One region of the Streptomyces sp. NPDC025618 genome, then DNA from elsewhere that is predicted to be linked to it. Evidence: riboswitches for the same ligand, from Rfam matches in the RefSeq annotation. Region 1 holds a riboswitch; each other region holds the start of a gene.

Evidence for each region. Region 1 has a riboswitch for cobalamin ahead of ACZ4A5_RS20940 (ribonucleoside-diphosphate reductase subunit alpha). Riboswitches for the same ligand answer to the same signal wherever they lie in the genome.
Region 2: another riboswitch for cobalamin. It lies ahead of nicT (Nickel transporter NicT); the one in region 1 lies ahead of ACZ4A5_RS20940 (ribonucleoside-diphosphate reductase subunit alpha).
Region 3: another riboswitch for cobalamin. It lies ahead of ACZ4A5_RS24380 (cobalamin biosynthesis protein); the one in region 1 lies ahead of ACZ4A5_RS20940 (ribonucleoside-diphosphate reductase subunit alpha).
Region 4: another riboswitch for cobalamin. It lies ahead of metE (5-methyltetrahydropteroyltriglutamate--homocysteine S-methyltransferase); the one in region 1 lies ahead of ACZ4A5_RS20940 (ribonucleoside-diphosphate reductase subunit alpha).

What each region holds. Positions count from the first base shown of each region.
Region 1 is NZ_JBVHLW010000025.1:26,096-31,042, forward strand. Features, by position in the region: gene ACZ4A5_RS20940 (ribonucleoside-diphosphate reductase subunit alpha) at 1-1,582, opposite strand, end outside; adenosylcobalamin-variant (AdoCbl-variant) riboswitch at 1,752-1,850, opposite strand; gene mctP (monocarboxylate uptake permease MctP) at 2,317-3,942, opposite strand; gene ACZ4A5_RS20950 (DUF3311 domain-containing protein) at 3,939-4,217, opposite strand; gene ACZ4A5_RS20955 (hypothetical protein) at 4,329-4,947, opposite strand, start outside.
Region 2 is NZ_JBVHLW010000021.1:87,620-92,566, forward strand. Features, by position in the region: gene ACZ4A5_RS19110 (APC family permease) at 1-1,236, opposite strand, end outside; cobalamin riboswitch at 1,414-1,631, shown strand; gene nicT (Nickel transporter NicT) at 1,652-2,794, shown strand; gene ACZ4A5_RS19120 (NAD-dependent epimerase/dehydratase family protein) at 2,877-3,926, shown strand; gene ACZ4A5_RS19125 (YidB family protein) at 4,029-4,421, shown strand; gene ACZ4A5_RS19130 (methyltransferase domain-containing protein) at 4,453-4,947, opposite strand, start outside.
Region 3 is NZ_JBVHLW010000033.1:54,252-59,198, forward strand. Features, by position in the region: gene ACZ4A5_RS24365 (class II aldolase/adducin family protein) at 1-266, opposite strand, end outside; gene ACZ4A5_RS24370 (inorganic phosphate transporter) at 380-1,624, shown strand; gene ACZ4A5_RS24375 (hypothetical protein) at 1,637-1,849, shown strand; cobalamin riboswitch at 2,220-2,347, shown strand; gene ACZ4A5_RS24380 (cobalamin biosynthesis protein) at 2,470-3,456, shown strand; gene ACZ4A5_RS24385 (cobyric acid synthase) at 3,486-4,947, shown strand, end outside.
Region 4 is NZ_JBVHLW010000072.1:7,715-12,661, reverse strand. Features, by position in the region: gene ACZ4A5_RS30845 (TDT family transporter) at 1-791, shown strand, start outside; gene ACZ4A5_RS30840 (helical backbone metal receptor) at 739-1,479, opposite strand; cobalamin riboswitch at 1,516-1,739, shown strand; gene metE (5-methyltetrahydropteroyltriglutamate--homocysteine S-methyltransferase) at 1,778-4,084, shown strand; gene ACZ4A5_RS30830 (hypothetical protein) at 4,384-4,947, shown strand, end outside.

The DNA.
Region 1 (4,947 bases):
AGGGCAGCCGGAGCCGGAAGAAGACGTCCTGGAGACCCATCAGGCCCAGGCCCACCGGGCGCCAGCGGCTGTTGGAGTTGCCGGCCTGCTCGGTCGGGTAGAAGTTGATGTCCACGACGCGGTCGAGGAACGTCACGGCCGTACGGACCGTACGGTCGAGCTTCTCCCAGTCCATCTCGCCGTCGGTACCCAGGTGCTGCGCCAGGTTGACCGAGCCGAGGTTGCAGACGGCCGTCTCGCCGTCGTCCGTGACCTCGAGGATCTCGGTGCACAGGTTCGAGGAGTGGACGACCTTGCCGGGCTCGGCGGTCTGGTTCGCGGTGCGGTTGGACGCGTCCTTGAAGGTCATCCAGCCGTTGCCGGTCTGCGCGAGGGTGCGCATCATCCGGGAGTACAGCACGCGCGCCGGGATCTGCCGGACGGCCTTGCCCTCGGCCTCGGCCTTGCGGTACGCGGCGTCGAACTCGTCGCCCCACAGGTCGACCAGCTCGGGCGTGTCGGCCGGGGAGAACAGCGACCAGTCGGCGTCCGCCTCGACGCGGCGCATGAACTCGTCCGGGATCCAGTGCGCGGTGTTGAGGTTGTGCGTGCGGCGGGCCTCCTCACCGGTGTTGTCGCGGAGCTCCAGGAACTCCTCGATGTCCGCGTGCCACGTCTCCAGATAGACACAGGCCGCGCCCTTGCGCCGGCCGCCCTGGTTGACCGCCGCCACGGAGGCGTCGAGCGTGCGCAGGAACGGCACGATGCCGTTGGAGTGCCCGTTGGTGCCCCGGATCAGCGAACCGCGCGAGCGGATGCGGCTGTAGGACAGGCCGATGCCGCCGGCGTGCTTCGACAGGCGCGCCACCTGGTGGTAGCGGTCGTAGATCGAGTCCAGCTCGTCCAGCGGCGAGTCCAGCAGATAGCAGGAGGACATCTGCGGGTGGCGGGTGCCGGAGTTGAAGAGCGTGGGGGAGGAGGGCAGGTACGACAGGGTGCTCGTCAGCCCGTAGAGCTCGGCGACGTCCTCCAGGGCCCGCACCGAGTGGTCCTCGGCCAGGCCGCAGGCCACGCGCAGCAGGAAGTGCTGCGGGGTCTCGATGACCTGCCGGGTGATCGGGTGGCGCAGCAGGTAGCGGCTGTGCAGGGTGCGCAGGCCGAAGTAGCCGAAGCGGTCGTCGGCGCCGTCGGCGAGCGCCTTCTCGACGAGCTCGTCGAGGCGCGCGGCGTGGGTCGCCACGAAGGCGGCGGTGTCGTCGGCGATCAGGCCCTCGCGGTGGCCGGTCGCGACGGACGCGGAGAAGGAGACGGCGCCCTGTCCGGCGGCCTCCTCGGCGATGGCGAGGGTGAGCAGGCGGGCCGCGAGCTTGGAGTACTCGGGCTCCTCGGCGATCAGGCCGGCGGCGGCCTCGGTGGCCAGGGACCGCAGTTCGGCCTCGTCCGAGCCCGGGTGGCGGCCCCGCAGCGCGGCGGCGGCGACCTTTCCGGGGTCGGTGGCGGACAGATCGGCGGTGAGGTCGGTCAGGGTGCGCAGCAGCGCGGTCCCGGGGCCGCCGGTCGCTTCCGCGGATGCTGAGACCGGATCGGCGGGCGCGATGGTCACTGAGGCTCTCCCTCGCTCGGCAAGGGGCCGGGCGGGTGGCGCGCGACGGGCGCGTACGGGCATGCCTGAGGCATCAGGGCATGCTCGTAGCGTCCATCGGCCCAACCCGCGAGGCCCGGACGAATACAAAACGCCCGGTGCGAGCCGGTGCGGCTCAGCGGTGGGCGTGCTGTCGGCAGGTACTCGGACTCCTGCATGCGTCATTACGGCATACATGCACCGTTGCGGGACAGTTCCGGATTTCCACCGGATTCCCCTGCGACGACAGCGAGGACGAGCATACATCTAGTGCTGGCCGTCGCATGCACCACCACATCTTGTGTCGCGCGGTAATCGCGCGGGTCGGAATGTGCTAACAGGGCCTGCCCGCAAGGGGCATGACGAAGGGCCGCCACGCGCCCTGTCGAGCGCGCCGCGGCCCTGGGTGGGGCGCGGGGTGGGTGGGGGTGCGGCGGTGCGTCTGGGGGGTGTCTGGGGGTGTCGGTGGGGCCCCGGGGCCCCGGCCGCGGGTTTCGCTGCGGCCTGCGGTCATGTCCAGCGGCCTGCGGCCGCGTCCTCAATCGCCGGACGGGCTGGTTTTGGCTGATGTGGGTACGCCATTCAGCCCGTCCGGCGTTTGAGGACAACGCGCGAAGCGTGTTGCGGGGTCTGGGGCGGCGCCCCCACGCGGCGGAGCCGCACATCGGACGCAGCCGGGAAGGGGCGGGGTAGGGGAACAAAGCCCGCCGCAGGCGTCAGTGACCCCCCGGCGCCCCCGCCGTCGCAGGCGGCAATTCCTCCACTACGCCCGGATCGCCCACATCAGCCGTGTAATCGGACGGTTGGGTCTCGTCCACGCCATCCCGCACACCCACCGCCTTGAACACCACCGTGAGCACCACCGCGACAAGCACATTCAGGACGAAAGCCGTAAGCCCGATATACCCCTTCTCCCCGATGAACGGAATAAGGTTCGTATTCCCGAAATGATCCTGAGTCGCACTGGGCGTGTCATACGCCCGCCACGTCCCGTACGCCATACCGACCGCCCACCCCGCCAGCAGCCCCCACCGGTGGAACCAGCGGGTGAAGAGCCCGCCCACGAGTGCCGGGACGGTCTGGAGGATCCAGATGCCGCCGAGCAGCTGGAAATTGATCGCGACCGTTTTGTCCATCGTCAGGACGAAGACGAGCGCGCCGACCTTCACCAGCAGCGAGGCGAGCTTGGAGACCTTCGCCTCGCGCTCGGGCGAGGCGTCCGGCCGGATGAAGTCCTTGTAGATGTTCCGGGTGAAGAGATTCGCCGCGGCGATGGACATGATGGCCGCCGGCACCAGCGCGCCGATCCCGATGGCCGCGAAGGCGACGCCCGTGAACCAGTCCGGGAACATGTCCTCGAAGAGCTGCGGGATGGCCAGCTGGCCGTTCTTCACCTTGACGCCCGCGGCGATCGCCATGAAGCCGAGCATGGCCAGCAGGCCCAGCATCAGCGAATAGAGCGGCAGGATCGTGGTGTTGCGGCGGATGACGTTGCGGCTCTTGCTGGAGAGGACCGCGGTCACCGAATGCGGATAGAGGAACAGCGCCATCGCCGAGCCGAGCGCGAGCGTCGCGTACGCCCATTGCGCGTCCGGACCGCTCACCAGGGAACCGCGCGGTTTGCCCGTCGCCGGATTCTTCTCGGCGAAGGCGTCCCCGGCCTTCGCGAAGATGTGCTCGAAACCCCCCAGCCTGATGGGGATGTAGATGATGGCCACGATGATCACGATGTAGATCAGCGCGTCCTTGACGAAGGCGATGAGCGCGGGAGCCCGCAGTCCGGCCGAATACGTATAGGCCGCGAGCACGCCGAAGGCGATGAGCAGCGGCAGGTCCTTCATGAACCAGTTGGAACCGCCACCGACCCCGAGCACGTCCAGCACGGCCTGAATGCCGACGAGTTGGAGCGCGATGTACGGCATGGTCGCGAGCAGCCCGGTCAGCGCGAGCGCCAGCGACAGCCCCTTCGACCCGAACCGGCCGCGCACGAAGTCCGAGGACGTCACATAACCGTGCTTGTGCGCCACCGACCAGAGCCGGGGCAGGAAGGTGAACACCAGCGGATAACACAGGATCGTGTAAGGCACCGCGAAGAATCCCGCCGCGCCCCCCGCGTAGATGGCCGCCGGCACGGCGACGAAGGTATAGGCGGTATAGAGGTCGCCGCCCAGCAGGAACCAGGTGATCCAGGTACCGAACGACCGCCCGCCCAGCCCCCATTCGTCGAGGTTGTCCGCGTTCTCCGCGCGCCGCCACCGGGAGGCGACGAACCCCATCACCGTGACGACGAGGAAGAAGAAGATGAACACGGCGAGCGCCACGCCGTTCACGCCGTCCTTCACGCCCGCTCACCCGCCTTACGGATCCGCTCGTTCCGCTCGTGTCGTCGCACGAGCGTGTACGCGATGACGGTGAGCGCGGTCGAGATCAGCACCCACAGCATCTGGTACCAGTAGAAGAACGGGATCCCGATGAACGCGGGCGTGAGCCGCGCGTAGGAGTCGACCCACAGCATGGCGACGAAGGGAATGGCGAGACACACCCCGGCCACGACCATCGGCACCGTGACAACGGGCCCGCGCCCGCGCTCCGGTGGCTCCATCGGTGGTTCTGTCATGGTGGCGACTCCCCCCTAGGTGATCACTGCGTGATGCGCAGGAAATCTAGGTCAGGGTCCTGCTGGGAGTCACCCCCTGTCCGCATATCGGTATGGCAACGTCATCTGAGGTCAGGTGACGGGCCTCGGCCATACGCAAGCCTCCAGCGCGGCCCGAACGGCGCTCATGCCGCGCTGAGTTGCCCCTTCCGCCCCGGAAGCGTCGCTTCCGGCTGTCTCCAGCCGGCAGTCGCGGCACGTGGTCTCGTCGGCGACGGGCCGGATCACGCGGCCGCAGGTGCCGGTGCAGGCGCGCAGTGGCTGTGGCCGTGGAGCGGGCTCGGGGGCGGGATCCGGCATCTTGCGTGTCAGCCGGTCGCGGAGGATCCCGACGGGGGAGTGGACGCGCTCCGGCAGCCCCTCGGTGAGCGCTTCCCGCATCTCCTGGAGCGTCGCCCCGCGCGACAGCCACTCCCCGGCGAGCGGCGCGAGCCGCTCGACGTCCCGCCCGGAGAGCCGCAACCGCCGCTCCGCGTGGCACACGGCGACGATCGCCCGCGCGCCGCGCTCGGCGAGCGGGTGGGAGGTGTTCTCCCCGGTGTTCTCTTCCGGGGAGCGACCGACGGCCGGACGGCTCGGCCGACCGGCGGCCGGTGCCACGGCACTCGGCGGGGCGCCCCCATCCCGTACGGCCACGGCCTCCTCGGCGGTCAGCGGCACGTTCGACACCAGCTGCCTGGTCCTCCACAGC
Region 2 (4,947 bases), on a different contig from region 1:
CGGGTAGAGCCACATGCGGTACGGGCGGCGCAGCCCCGGCTGCCGGCGGCGCAGCACCGACACCGCCACCACCTGGGCCAGCGCCTGGACGATCACCATCACGGTGGTGAGCAGCTGGATCAGCGTGGTGAGGTCCGTATGACGGCCGATCAGGAAGCCGATGCCGGTGATGACCCCCATCGACGCCAGGCCCAGCACGGGGAAGTGGTGGCGCGGGTGCAGGCGGCCGAAGGAGCGGAAGAAGACCTTGTCCCGCGCGGCGTCGTAGGGCACGCGGGAGCCGCCGAGGAGGCCGGTGAGGACGGAGGCGACGGCCGTGAGGAGGATCAGCACCGTGACCGTCCGGGCCGCGCCCTTGCCCCAGGCCGTCTCCAGGACCGCTGAGGCCACGGAGGAGTGCGCGGTGGCGTTCTCGTCGAGCATCTGCTTCCAGTCGACGACCCCCAGCGTGCCGATCTGGAGCAGCAGATAGATCGCCATGATGCCGAGGATGGAGTAGATGATGGCGCGCGGCATCGTGCGCCCGGGATTCTTGATCTCCGCGCCCATGTAGGCGGCGGTGTTGTAGCCGAGGTAGTCGTAGATGCCGATGGTCAGGCCCGCCGCGAAGCCGATCCAGAAGTGATTGGTCGTCAGCTCGAAGGCGTGGGCGGGGTAGGTGAAGGCGCGGTGCGGGCTGAAGTGGGTGAACGCCGCGACGATGACGAGGACGACCGAGGCGATCATCACCGCCCACAGCACCACGGTGAGCCGCGCGATGTTCTCGACCCGCCGCCACAGCGCCGCGACGATGGCCACGATGACCGCGAGCCCCACGAGGTCCCCGGTGGTCTGTCCCATGCCCGGCCACAGATAGCCGAGATACTGCACGAAGCCGATGATCCCCGTCGACATGCCCAGCGGGATGAACAGCATGGCCGTCCACACGAACAGGAACGGCATCAGCTTCCCGCTGCGGTACTGGAACGCCTGCCGCAGATACACGTAACTGCCGCCCGCCCCCGGCAACGAGGCCCCCAGCTCCGCCCAGATCAGCCCGTCGGCGAGCGCCAGCAGCGCGCCCGCGACGAACCCGATCACCGCCTGCGGGCCGCCGAACGCCGCCACCATCAGGGGGATGGTGACGAAGGGTCCGATACCGCACATCTGGCTCATGTTGATGGTGGTGGCCTGGAACAGCCCGATCCGGCGTACGAATCCGACCCCGTGCTCCGGTCCCTGCCCGGTGTCCGCCATGGGTGTGCCCTCTCTCTGCCGGACGGGGAGACCCGTCAACTGCACTGGTAGCACCGGCCCGCGGGGCACGTCCAGCATCGGCGCTCCGGAGCGGCGGTCGGGCCGGGAAAGCCCCGAGGAAGCTGTTGCCTGGCTATGGCAACTGCCACTTCTTTGCCACTCGTGCCGGTCAGGGCGTTAAGGTGGCCCGGCCGTGGTGCTCGGGAAGACCGGTGACGGACCCTCGTGGTCCCACTCCGGAGCGGCCCTCGCCACTGTGATCGGGGAGCTACCGTCCCGTTCCGCGCGCATCCCACGGGCGCGTGGAGCCACTGGCCGCAGCCGGCTGCCGGGAAGGCAGGGGCGGGCGCGAACGACCCGTAAGCCAGGAGACCGGCCACGGCATCTCACGAGAAGATCCACGAGGTGCTGGAGCGTGACCCGCAAGATGACCCTGCCCACCCGAACCCCCGCCGCGCCCGCCGCCGGCGGCCCGCCCGCCTTCCGCTGGCGCCGCCAGGACACCGTGCGCACCGCCGGCCTCCTGGGCGTCATAGCCGCCCTGCACGTCGTCGCCTTCGGCGTGCTCTACCTGCTCGTCGTCCCCGACCACTACACCGTGGACTCCAAGGTCTACGGCGTCGGCCTCGGCGTCACCGCCTACACCCTCGGCATGCGGCACGCCTTCGACGCCGACCACATCGCCGCCATCGACAACACCACCCGCAAGCTGATGGCCGACGGCAAGCGCCCGGTCTCGGTCGGCTTCTGGTTCGCCCTCGGCCACTCCAGCGTGGTCGTCGTCATGGCGGCGCTGGTGGCGGGCGGCACCCAGCTCGCCGGGAAGCTGATGGACGAGGACTCCACCACCCACCAGACCCTCGGCGTCGTCGGCACGTCGGTCTCCGGCGGCTTCCTCTACCTCATCGCCGCCCTCAACCTCGTCGCCCTCGCGGGCATCCTGCGCATCTTCCGCGCGATGCGCGAGGGCCGTTACGACGAGGCCGAGCTGGAGCAGCACCTGGACTCGCGCGGCTTCATGAACCGCGTCCTCGGCCGCTTCACCCGCTCCATCACCCGCCCCGGCCAGATGTACCCCCTGGGCTTCCTCTTCGGCCTCGGCTTCGACACGGCCACCGAGGTCACCCTCATGGTGATGGCGGGCAGCGGCGCGGCCGCCGGGCTGCCCTGGTACGCGATCCTGTGCCTGCCGCTGCTGTTCGCCGCGGGGATGAGCCTCTTCGACACCCTCGACGGCACGTTCATGAACTTCGCCTACCAGTGGGCGTTCTCCAACCCCGTCCGCAAGGTCTACTACAACCTCACCATCACCGGCCTGTCGATCGCCGTCGCCTTCCTCATCGGCACCATCGAGCTGGTCACCGTGCTGCACGACAAGCTCCATATGAACGACGCGGTCACCGGCTGGATCTCCGGCCTCAACCTCGACAACGTCGGCTTCGTCATCGTCGGCCTTTTCGTGGTGGTCTGGGCGGCGGCGCTCGCCTACTGGCGGTTCGGCAAGGTCGAGCAGCGCTGGGCGGCGCGCGCGGCCACGGCCACGAGCGAGACGGGCTGACGGCCGGCGCGGTTCTTACGGACCGGTGACAGGGCGGCGCCGGAACGGGCGCCCCGCGGCCCGCGCCCCTAACGTCGAGGTCATGCGCGTACTCGTCACCGGAGGCGCGGGCTTCATCGGCTCGCACATCGTCACCGCACTCACCGCCCGCGGCCACCGGCCCGTCGTCCTCGACGCCCTGCTGCCCGCGGCCCACCCCGAGGCACCGCCCCGGCCCGCCGGCGTCGAGTGGACCGGCGCCGACCTCCGCGACCGCGCGGCCGTGGCCGGCGCGCTGCGCGGCATCGACGCCGTCTGCCACCAGGCCGCGATGGTCGGCCTCGGCAAGGACTTCGCCGACGCGCCCGCCTATGTGGGCTGCAACGACCTCGGCACGGCCGTGCTCCTCGCGGAGATGGCCGCCGCGGGCGTACGCCGCCTGGTCCTCGCCGGCTCCATGGTCGTCTACGGCGAGGGCCACTACGCGTGCCCCCGGCACGGCGTGGTGCGCCCCGGCCCGAGGGCGGCCGCGGACCTCGACGCCGGGCGCTACGAACCCCACTGCCCGCGCTGCGGCCGGGAACTGACGCCGGGCCTCGTCGACGAGGACGCGCCAGCCGACCCCCGCAACGTCTACGCGACGACCAAGCTCGCCCAGGAACACCTGGCCGCCGCCTGGGCCCGCGCCACCGGCGGCACGGCGGTGTCCCTGCGCTACCACAACGTCTACGGCCCCGGCATGCCCCGCGACACCCCGTACGCGGGCGTCGCCTCCTTCTTCCGCTCCTCGCTCGCCCGCGGCGAGGGCCCCCGCGTCTTCGAGGACGGCCGCCAGCGGCGCGACTTCGTGCACGTACGCGACGTGGCCGCGGCGAACGCCCTCGCCCTGGAACACCTCGACAGCCGCCCCGCGGGCACCCTGCGCGCGTACAACTGCGGCAGCGACACCCCGCACACCATCGGCGAGATGGCCGCCGCCCTGGCCGCCGCGCACGGCGGACCGGCGCCCGTCGTCACGGGCGAGTACCGGCTCGGCGACGTCCGCCACATCACCGCCTCGTCGCGGCGCCTGCGCGAGGAGCTGGGCTGGCGCGCCGAGGTCGGTTTCGCGGACGGAATGGCCGAGTTCGCGCGGGCGCCGCAGCGCGTCTGACCATGGCTGCGTACGGGTGAACATCCCGTCATCCCGGGCCGGATCCGCCGTCCCGGGATAGATGGATGGCATATCGGTGCGCTTCCGGGAAAGGCGGCAGACATGGCGGACAACGATCTGGGAACCCTGCTCGGCGGGCTGCTCGGCGGCAGCAAGGAAGGCTCTCTGCTGGGCTCGCTGCTCGGCGCGCTCGGCAGCGGGGGAGGGGAGTCGCTCTCCGGCCTGTTGCAGCAGCTCCAGGAGGGCGGTCTCGGCGAGAAGACCGACTCCTGGGTGGGCACCGGGCCCAACGAGGAGCTCAGCGGCCCGGAAGTGGCGCAGGCCCTGCCCTATCAGGCGCTCGACCACGTCGCCCAGAAGGCGGGCGTCACCCCGGAGGCGGCGGCGGACCAGCTGGCCCGGGTGATTCCGCAGGCGGTCGACAAACTCACCCCCGGGGGTGAGGTCCCCCAGGGATCCCTGGAGGAAGTGATCGCCCACCACCAGGGCGGCTGACCCGGGGGCCCGCTCGCCGCGGCCCGCCGCGTCAGAGCCGCAGCGCCGCGAACGAACGGCCCGCCGACTCCCAGCGGTCCGCCATCCGCCACCCCACCGCGTCCGCGTGCCGCAGCAGCGCGGTCATCCCCACCCGCGCCCAGGGGAACGCCGGCCCCAGCCGGCCCCGGCCGTCGTCCACCCGCACCCGCACCCGCTCGTCGACGTCCGCCGTCGCGGCCTCGGCGAGGAGGAGCCCGCGCGGCGCGGTGATGGCGGCGACGCGGGCCAGGAGGGCGCGGGGGTCACCGCCGATCCCGATGTTCCCGTCGAGGAGCAGCGCCGTGCCCCAACGCCCCTCGCCCGGCAGGGGGTTGAACACCGACCGGCACAGTGCCGAGCCCCCCGTGCGGCGGGTGCGGGCGACGGCCGCCGGGCTCACGTCGACGCCGAGCGCCGGGCGGCCGAGCGCGGCCAGGGCGGCGACGAGACGGCCGGGGCCGCAGCCGATGTCGATGACCTCGCCCTCGCAGCGGTCGAGCACGGT
Region 3 (4,947 bases), on a different contig from region 1:
TCGCTGGTGGGGGTCAGCTCGCCGAGGACCTGGCGGCCGTCGAGGTCGACGCCGACCGCGTCCTCGGGGCGGAGCCGGTCGTACGGGACGCCGGTGGGCGTGACAAGAACGACATCGCCGACCCTCGCGGAGACGTTGCCGGAGGTGCCGACCACCAGTCCGTCCGCCACGGTGCGGCGGGCGGTGGCCACGACCTCGGCCCAGGCCCGCGCGATGTCGTCGCTCGTGCCGCCGTCGTCACCCTGTGCTGTGTTCGATATGCGCATCGCCATCCCCCTCCGGTTCACGTCACTACTCGGTCCGACCCAGTTCACCTTCCGTTCACCCAGGGTCTTTACGGTCACCGCTGTACTGACCATCGAGCTGATTGCCTGGGTGAATGGAACACATCACGCTTCTCATCGGGATCGTGATCGTCACGGCCTTGGTGTTCGACTTTACGAACGGCTTCCACGACACGGCCAACGCCATGGCCACCACCATCTCCACCGGGGCGCTCAAGCCCAAGGTCGCGGTGGCGATGTCGGCGGTTCTCAATCTCGTCGGCGCGTTCCTGTCCGTCGAGGTCGCCAAGACCATCTCCGGGGGCATCATCGACGAGAGTGCCGGGATCAGACCCGAAGTGATCTTCGCGGGGCTGATCGGCGCGATCGTCTGGAATCTGCTGACGTGGCTGGCCGGTCTGCCCTCCAGTTCCTCCCACGCCCTCTTCGGCGGCCTGATCGGCGCGACCATCGTGTCCGTCGGTTTCAACGCGGTGAACGCCGACAAGGTCGTCATGAAGGTCCTCATCCCGGCCGTCGCGGCGCCCATCGTGGCGGGCATCGCCGCCATGGTCGCCACCCGGCTCACCTACCGGCTCGCCAAGGGCCGTGACGAGAAGGAGACCGCCAAGGGCTACCGCGCCGGGCAGATCGCCTCGGCCGCCCTGGTCTCCCTCGCCCACGGCACCAACGACGCGCAGAAGACGATGGGTGTCATCACCCTCGCGCTCGTGACCGGCGGCGTCGTCGCCCCGCACTCCGACCCGCCGCTGTGGGTCATCGTCTCCGCGGGCCTGGCCATCGCGCTCGGTACGTACCTGGGCGGCTGGCGCATCATCCGTACGCTCGGCAAGGGCCTCACCGACATCCAGCCGCCGCAGGGCTTCGCCGCCCAGACCGGCGCCGCGACCGTGATCCTCGCCTCCTCGCACATCGGCTTCGCCCTCTCCACCACCCAGGTCTGCTCCGGCGCGATCATGGGCTCCGGCCTCGGCCGCAAGGGCGGCGTGGTGCGCTGGTCGACCGCGGGCCGGATGGCCGTCGCCTGGTGCCTGACGCTCCCGGCCGCGGGCATCGTCGCCGGTGGCGCCGCGTTCCTCGCCGACCAGGGCGACTGGGGCGTCACCACCGTCGCCGTGCTCGGCCTGCTGGTGTGCGGCGCGATCTACGCCGCTTCCCGCCGCAAGCCGGTCACCCACGACAGCGTCAACGAGGTCCAGCCGGAAACGGCGGAGCCGGCCGGTGTGGTCACCGCCGCGCTCCAGGCCGTCGCCCCGCCGCCGGCCGGCCCCGTGACCGCCGCCCCGGTGGTCGCCGTCTCCTCCGAAGCCGGGCGCACCCCCGCCGCCGCGGCGAGCTAAGGAATCCACACCATGCACATCGACTGGGCAGCTCTCGGTCAGGTCTTCGGCGTCAGCGTCGTGGTGACCGTCGGATTGGTCGGCGTCTTCACGCTCGGGATCGTGGGCACGTCCCGCCCTGCGGGCGGGGCGGCTCCGGGGGGTCTGGCGCGGTCCGGGGCGTATGCGTGCTTTGCGCTGTGCGCGGCGGCTGTGGGGTACGGGATCTTTTTGATCGTGGGGTAGGTGGGTTGCCGCCTGCGGCGGGGCTTTTCCCCTACCCGCCCCTTCCCGAAACTGGGGCTGTCGCCCCAGACCCCGCAACACGGCTTCGCCGCGTTGCCCTCAAACTCCCCCAGCTACCGCTGGGAGGTGCCCCCAACGGGCTGAATATCAGCCCGTCCGGCGTTTGAGGACGCGCCCGCAGGGCGCTGGGGGTCCGGGGGTCTCCCCCGGTTTCGGGAAGGGGCGGGGCTGGGGCACAAGCCCGCCGCAGGCGCGGCGGACCCGCACCCGGCAACGGCCCCGCCACCAAAGCCCCGCTCACCCGCCCCCAGGGAAGTTGACGCCCGTTCACACCCCATGGTGGACTTCCGGGGCCAAACGGCGACAGCAGAGGAAGCCGGTGCGAGTCCGGCGCGGTCCCGCCACTGTCACCGGGGAGCGTCTCCCCCATCGGAGTGCCACGGCCCGCACTCGCGGGCGGGAAGGCCGGGGCGGCGTCGATCCGGGAGCCAGGAGACTCTGGTCGCCGGTCACGTCGAGCCAGGGCGCGGACCCTGAGTGAGGACACATCGCCATGTCCGGCTGCCGCCGACCATCCCGTTCCCCCGGATCCAGGTACCACGCGACGGCGGTCTGATCCGATGCGCGCCGATCACCTCGGTTTCGCCTGCGGTGCCACGCTCGGCTTTCTCGGCGACCTCGCTCTCGGCGACCCCCGCCGCGGCCACCCCGTGGCCGCTTTCGGACGTGCCGCGCAGGCCGTGGAGCAGCGGCTGTGGCGCGACCACCGCGGTCATGGCGCCCTGCACACGCTGCTGTGCGCGGGCGGCACCGTGGCCGCCGCCGGTGCGCTGGCCCGTGCCGTACGCCCCTCCCCCGCCGCCACGGTCGCCCTGACCGCCGCCACCACCTGGGCCGTGCTCGGCGGCACCTCGCTGGGCCGTGAGGCCCGCGCCATCGGGGGCGCGCTCGCCGTGGGCGACCTGGAGGTCGCCCGGGAGCGGCTGCCCCATCTGTGCGGGCGCGACCCCGAGGCGCTGGACGGTCCGCAGCTGGCCCGCGCCGTCGTGGAGTCCGTCGCGGAGAACACCTCCGACGCCGTCGTGGGCGCCCTCGTCTGGGGTGCGCTGGGCGGTGTTCCGGGGCTGGCCGGCTTCCGCGCCGTCAACACCCTGGACGCGATGGTGGGCCACAAGTCGCCCCGCTACCGCCGCTTCGGCTGGGCCTCGGCCCGGCTCGACGACGTCGTCGGCTGGCCCGGCGCCCGGCTCACCGCCGCCCTCGCCGTGCTCGCCGGGCCCGACCCGCGGGGCGCCTGGCGGGTGGCCCGGCGCGACGCGTCCCGGCACCCGAGCCCCAACGCGGGCCCGGTGGAAGCCGCGTTCGCGGGGGCGCTCGGTGTGCGCCTCGGCGGCACCCTCGCCTACAAGGGCCGCGTCGAGCACCGCCCCGTCCTGGGCGCGGAGAACCGCCCGGTGGAGGCCGCCGACATCGAGCGCGCCGTACGCCTCTCCCGGCGGGTGTCGCTGCTGGCGCTGGGCGTCGCGATCGGGGTGCGGGCCGCCGTCTCCCGGGGCCGTGCGGCGGGCAGCCTTTTCCCAGATCGCCTTACGAGGAGGAGCCGGTGACAGCGGACAAGGGCGGGCCCACGGGCCCGCTGGGCGGGGGCCTGCTCGTGGCCGGGACGACCTCGGACGCGGGCAAGAGCGTGGTGACCGCCGGGATCTGCCGGTGGCTGGTCCGCAAGGGCGTCAAGGTCGCGCCGTTCAAGGCGCAGAACATGTCGCTCAACTCCTTCGTGACCCGCGAGGGCGCGGAGATAGGCCGCGCGCAGGCCATGCAGGCCGCCGCGGCCCGGGTGGAGCCGTCGGCCCTGATGAACCCCGTGCTGCTCAAGCCCGGCGGCGACCGCAGCAGCCAGGTGGTGCTGATGGGCAAGCCGGTGGGCGAGCTCAGCGCGCGCGGGTATTTCGGGACGTCCGAGGGGTCGTCCCCCGGGGGGACACGGCACTGGGGGCGCCAGGAGCGGCTGTTCGGCACGGTGACCGAGTGCCTGGAGGAGCTGCGGCGCACCCACGACGCCGTGATCTGCGAGGGTGCGGGCAGCCCCGCCGAGATCAACCTGCGGCGCACCGACATCGTCAACATGGGCATAGCCCGGGCGGCGCGGCTGCCGGTCGTCGTGGTCGGGGACATCGACAGGGGCGGGGTGTTCGCGTCGTTCTTCGGTACGACGGCGCTGCTGTCCCGCGAGGACCAGGCGCACATAGCGGGCTATCTGGTCAACAAGTTCCGGGGTGACGTGACGCTGCTGGAACCCGGCCTGGAGATGCTGCGCGACCTGACCGGGCGGCCCACGGTCGGCGTGCTGCCCTTCGCCCACGGCCTCGGCATCGACGAGGAGGACGGCCTGCGGGTGTCGATGCGCGGCGCGGTGCGCGAGTCGGTGGTCGCCCCGCCGCACGGCGCCGACGTGCTGCGCGTCGCCGTGTGCGCGGTGCCGCTGATGTCGAACTTCACCGATGTCGACGCGCTCGCCGCCGAACCGGGCGTGGTCGTACGGTTCGTGGACCGCCCGGAGGAGCTCCTCGACGCGGACCTGGTCGTCGTGCCGGGCACCCGCGGCACCGTACGGGCGCTCGCCTGGCTGCGCGAGCGCGGGCTGGCGGACGCGATCGCGCGGCGCGCGGCGGAGGGCCGGCCGGTGCTGGGCATCTGCGGCGGCTTCCAGCTGCTGGGCGAGCGCATCGAGGACGAGGTCGAGTCGAAGGCGGGCACGGTCGAGGGCCTGGGCCTGCTGCCGGTCCGGGTGCGGTTCGCGGTGGAGAAGACGCTGGCCCGGCCGGTCGGCGAGGCGCTCGGCGAGCGGGTGGAGGGCTACGAGATCCACCACGGTGTCGCCGAAGTGCTGGGCGGGGACGAGCCCTTCTTGGATGGTTGCCGTTCGGGCGCGGTGTGGGGTACGCACTGGCACGGCTCGCTGGAGAGCGACGGCTTCCGGCGGGCGTTCCTGCGGCGCGTCGCCGAGGCGGCGGCCCGGTCGTTCGTACCGGCGCCGGACACGTCGTTCGCGGCGCTGCGCGAGGAGCAGCTGGACCGGCTCGGCGATCTCATAGAGC
Region 4 (4,947 bases), on a different contig from region 1:
GCTCGGGCGTCATCGGCACGTCCGCGGCCGTGGCCGTCGACTCCGTCCTGTGGGTGGGCGGCACCGTGCTCGGCCTGGTCGCCGCTGCGGGCATCCCGTATCTGATGGTGACCCGGCACCGGGTCGAGCCCGGCGCCGCCTCGCCCGTCTGGCTGCTGCCGGTGGTCGCCCCCATGGTCTCCGCCGCGAACGGCCCGGCGCTGGTCGCGCACCTGCCGGCCGGGCAGTGGCGGGCGGCGATGCTGCTGGGCTGCTACGCGCTGTTCGGCATGAGCCTGCTGATGACGCTCGCCATCCTGCCGATGCTCCTCTCGCGGCTGGTGCACCACGGTCCGCTGCCCCTGGCGATGACCCCGACCCTCTTCCTGGTGCTGGGCCCGCTGGGCCAGTCCGCGACGGCCGTGAACAACCTCGCCGACGCGGCGCCGGGAGCCGTCGCGGCCCCGTACGCGCACGCGATGTCCGCGTTCGGCGTGCTCTACGGCGTCCCGGTGATGGGCTTCGCGCTGCTGTGGCTGGCGCTGGCCACGGCCATGGTGGTGGGCGCGTTCCGGCGCGGGATGGGCTTCGGGATGACGTGGTGGGGCTTCACCTTTCCCATCGGCACCTGCGTCACCGGCGCCGCGGCGCTCGCCCGCCACACCCACCTGCACGCCTTCACCTGGCTGGCCGTCGGGCTCTACGCCCTGCTCGTCGCCGCCTGGGCGGTCGCCGCGACCGGCACCCTGCGGGGGCTGGTCAACGGCCGGCTGCTCGCAGCGCCGCGGCCAGCACCCGCGGCGCTTCGGTGAGCGAAGGGCCGTACCACGTGAGGTGACGGCCGCTGACCAGCGCGTACGGCAGCCCGGGGAACGCCTCCGGGCCGTCGTCGGCACTGAAGCGGTACGGCTCGTCCGGCAGGACGACCAGCTCGGCGCCGCACGAGGTCAACTCCTCCAGGGGCACGCGGGGATAGCGCTCCGCGTGCCCCGCGTACGCGTGCGCCACGCCGAGCCGGGCGAGGACGTCCCCGGCGAAGGTGTCCCGGCCGAGGACCATCCACGGCCGCCGCCACACCGGCACCACCGCCCGCACGGCGCGGCCCGTGGCCCGTACGTCCCGCCACGCCTCCTCGGCCTCCGCCAGCCACGCCGGCCGCTCCAGCCCGCACCCCGCCACCAGCACCCGTTCCAGCTCCGTGAACGCCTGCTCCAGCGTGCGCACTTCGGTGACCAGCACCCGCAGGCCCGCCGCGCGCAGAGCGGCGAGGTCGGGGGCGCGGTTCTCCTCCTCGTTGGCGAGGACGAGGTCGGGCGCGAGGGCGGCGATACGGGCCACGTCGGGGTTCTTCGTGCCGCCGATCCGCGTGACGCCGAGCCCGGCGGGGCGCTCGCACCAGTCGGTGGCACCGACGAGCAGCCCGGGCGCGCTGACGGCCACGGCCTCGGTGAGTGAGGGGACGAGGGACACCACGCGCCGTACGGCAGTGCGAATGGCCATGATCATAGAGTACGCCCGGGCGGCAACTCCTGTGACTATGCTGGCCGGTGCAGCTGGTTCGCCCCGTCCGCCAGTCGGGAGCGTCGCAAGAGGGAATCCGGTGCGAATCCGGAACTGCCCCGCAGCGGTGAGTGGGAACGAAAGCGGTCATACGCACTGGACGCCGTCCGGGAAGCGACCGCCGGTAGGTGACCGGCCCCTCGACGAGGGACCGGGGCGCGCCCGCGAGTCCGAAGACCTGCCACTGCCCGTATGCCCGCACGGGGTACGGACCGCACGAACTCCGGAGGAGAGTTCCGTGAAGCAGACGCATGTCGCACGTGTGAATCCCACGCTGCACGGCTATCCGCGGCAAGGCCCGGGCCGTGAGCTGAAGAAGGCCACCGAGAGCTATTGGGCCGGCCGCTTGGACGCGCGGCAACTCCTGGAAACGGCCGCCGCGTTGCGCGCCGCGGCCCGCGAGGAGCTGCGCGAGGCGGGCATCACCGAGGTGCCCACCGGCGACTTCTCGTTCTACGACCATGTGCTGGACACCGCCTGGGCGGTCGGCGCGGTGCCCGAGCGGCACCGGGCGGCGGCCACGACCGAGCTCGACGTCTATTTCGCCATGGCCCGCGGCACGGCGGACACGCCACCGCTGGAGATGACGAAGTGGTTCGACACCAACTACCACTACCTCGTACCGGAATTGGGACCGGATGCGCAATTCACGCCGGATTCCCGTAAGCAGGTCGGCGAATTCCGTGAGGCACGCGACGCGGGCTTCACGGCCCGGCCCGTGCTGCTGGGACCGATCAGCTTCCTGCTGCTGGCCAAGCCCGCGCCCGGCGCCGGTGCGGACTTCGAGCCGCTGACGCTCCTCGACCGGCTGCTGCCCGTCTACGCCTCGCTGCTCGCCGACCTGCGGGCGGCCGGAGCGGAGTGGGCGCAGCTGGACGAGCCCGCGCTCGTACAGGACCGGCCCCGGTCCGTGCTGAACGCCACCGCCCGCGCCTACCGCGAGCTCGGCGCGCTCACGGACCGTCCCCAACTGCTGGTCGCGTCCTACTTCGACCGGCTCGGCGACGCCCTGCCGGTGCTCGCCCAGGCCCCGGTCGAGGGGCTCGCGATGGACTTCACCGGCCCCGCGGCCGCCAATCTCGAAGAGCTCGCCGCGCTCGGCGGGCTCCCCGGCAAGCGGCTCATCGCGGGCGTCGTCGACGGCCGCAACATCTGGGCCGCCGACCTGGAGCGGGCGCTCTCCACCCTCGCCACCCTGCTCGGCCTGGTCGACCGGCTCGACGTCGCGCCGTCCTGCTCCCTGCTGCATGTGCCGCTCGACGTCACCGCCGAACGCGACCTCGACCCGCAGATCGCCCGCTGGCTCTCCTTCGCCCGCCAGAAGACGGCCGAAGTCGCCACCCTCGCAAGGGCGCTGAGCGAGGGCCGCGAGGCGGTGGCACCCCAGCTCGCCGCCAACCGCGCCGCCCTCGCCTCCCGCGCGGGCTCCGCGCTGACCCGCGACGCGGCCGTACGGGACCGCTGCGCGGCCGTCACCGCCGAGGACACCCGCCGCCCGCAGCCGTACGCGGAACGGGCCGCCGCCCAGCGCGCCCGGCTGGGCCTCCCGCCGCTGCCCACGACCACCATCGGCTCCTTCCCACAGACCGCCGAACTGCGCCGCGCGCGGGCCGATCTGCGCGCCGGGAAGATCACGGCCGAGGAGTACCGGGAGCGGATCGCCGCCGAGATCCGCGAGGTGATCGCCTTCCAGGAGAAGGCCGGCCTCGACGTGCTGGTGCACGGCGAGCCCGAACGCAACGACATGGTCCAGCACTTCGCCGAGCGGCTGAACGGCTACCTCGCCACCCGGCACGGCTGGGTGCAGTCCTACGGCACGCGCTACGTCCGGCCGCCGATCCTCGCCGGTGACGTCTCGCGGCCCGCGCCGATGACCGTCGAATGGACCCGCTACGCCCAGTCGTTGACCCAGCGCCCCGTGAAGGGCATGCTCACCGGCCCCGTCACCATGCTGTCCTGGTCCTTCGTCCGCGACGACCAGCCGCTCGCCGAGACCGCCCGCCAGGTGGCTCTCGCCCTCCGTGACGAGGTCGCCGACCTGGAGGCCGCGGGCACCGCCGTGATCCAGGTCGACGAGCCGGCCCTGCGCGAACTCCTGCCACTGCGGGCCGCCGCCCGGCCCGGCTATCTGGACTGGGCCACCGAGGCGTTCCGCCTCGCGACCAGCGGCGTCCGCGCCGACACCCAGATCCACACGCATATGTGCTACGCCGAGTTCGGCGAGATCGTCGCCGGGATCGAGGCCCTGGACGCGGACGTCATCAGCCTCGAAGCGGCACGCTCCCGGATGGCCGTCGCGGACGAGCTGGCGGCCGCGGGCTATCCGCGCGAGGCGGGCCCCGGTGTCTACGACATCCACTCACCGCGCGTCCCCCCGGTCGAGGAGATCGCCGAACTCCTGCGGCACGCGCTGCGCGCGGTCCCCGCGGAGCGGCTGTGGGTCAACCCCGACTGCGGCCTGAAGACCCGCGCCCCGGAGGAATCGGGCCCGGCGCTGGAGAACGTGGTCGCGGCGGCGCGCCGGGTCCGTGCGACGCTGCGCTGACTGTCCGCCTCGATGACGGCCCGCCGCTCTTGGGGGAGAGCGGCGGGGTGGGCCGGGGGTTCTTTCTTCATGGACCGGGTCGACGGCGAGACCGGTCCCTTCCGGCGCTTCCGCCAGAGCATGGAAGGGCTTCGCGTCATCGTGCGGTGTTCGGCGCAGGTGGAGTGACCGTGATTCGGCCAAGGCTGTAGTGAGTGTCCCCCTCGCCATGTCATCGAACTAACGTTCCCGCATGCTGGATCGACCGATCGGCATGGTGACGGAGGGGAACACCTATGCGCACAGCAAGGTCCTTGTCCGTGGCGGCTGTTGGCCTGGCGGCGGCCACTGTTCTGGGTTTCGGCACTTCTGCCTCGGCGGTGCCGTCGGCTGCCTCGGACAACTCGAACTCTTCAGCCGGGCATGTGATGGTGGACGGACACCGTGTGGTGACGGGGACCACCATCGGGGAGTGGGGCAAGACGACGAAGGGGGAGCGGTATTCGTTCACCTACAAGGCCGGCGAGACCAAGCCTTCCGGGCCCGCGGCTCCGGCGGCGGCGAGATGCTCGGTGTACATATCCGATGTCTCCTTCCACGGCGCCGGAGCCAGTTCGTATTTCCAGTGGGAGACCTCGCAGGTGTGCAGCGGGTCGTTCGGCGCGCAGAAGCTGCAGACGCAGATGTGGCGCAGCTCGTGGAGCGGGCCGCGCGCATACAACAACTGGCATGGCACGGGGCCGACGTCGAACAACTTCATCGACTTCGGATGGTCGACGGATTGTCACGACGGTGGCGGCACCTACACCTACTACCCTGTGATGCAGGGCTACGCCAGCGGTATCGGCTGGGGTCCGAAGACCCGTTCCAACAACGATCTGCGC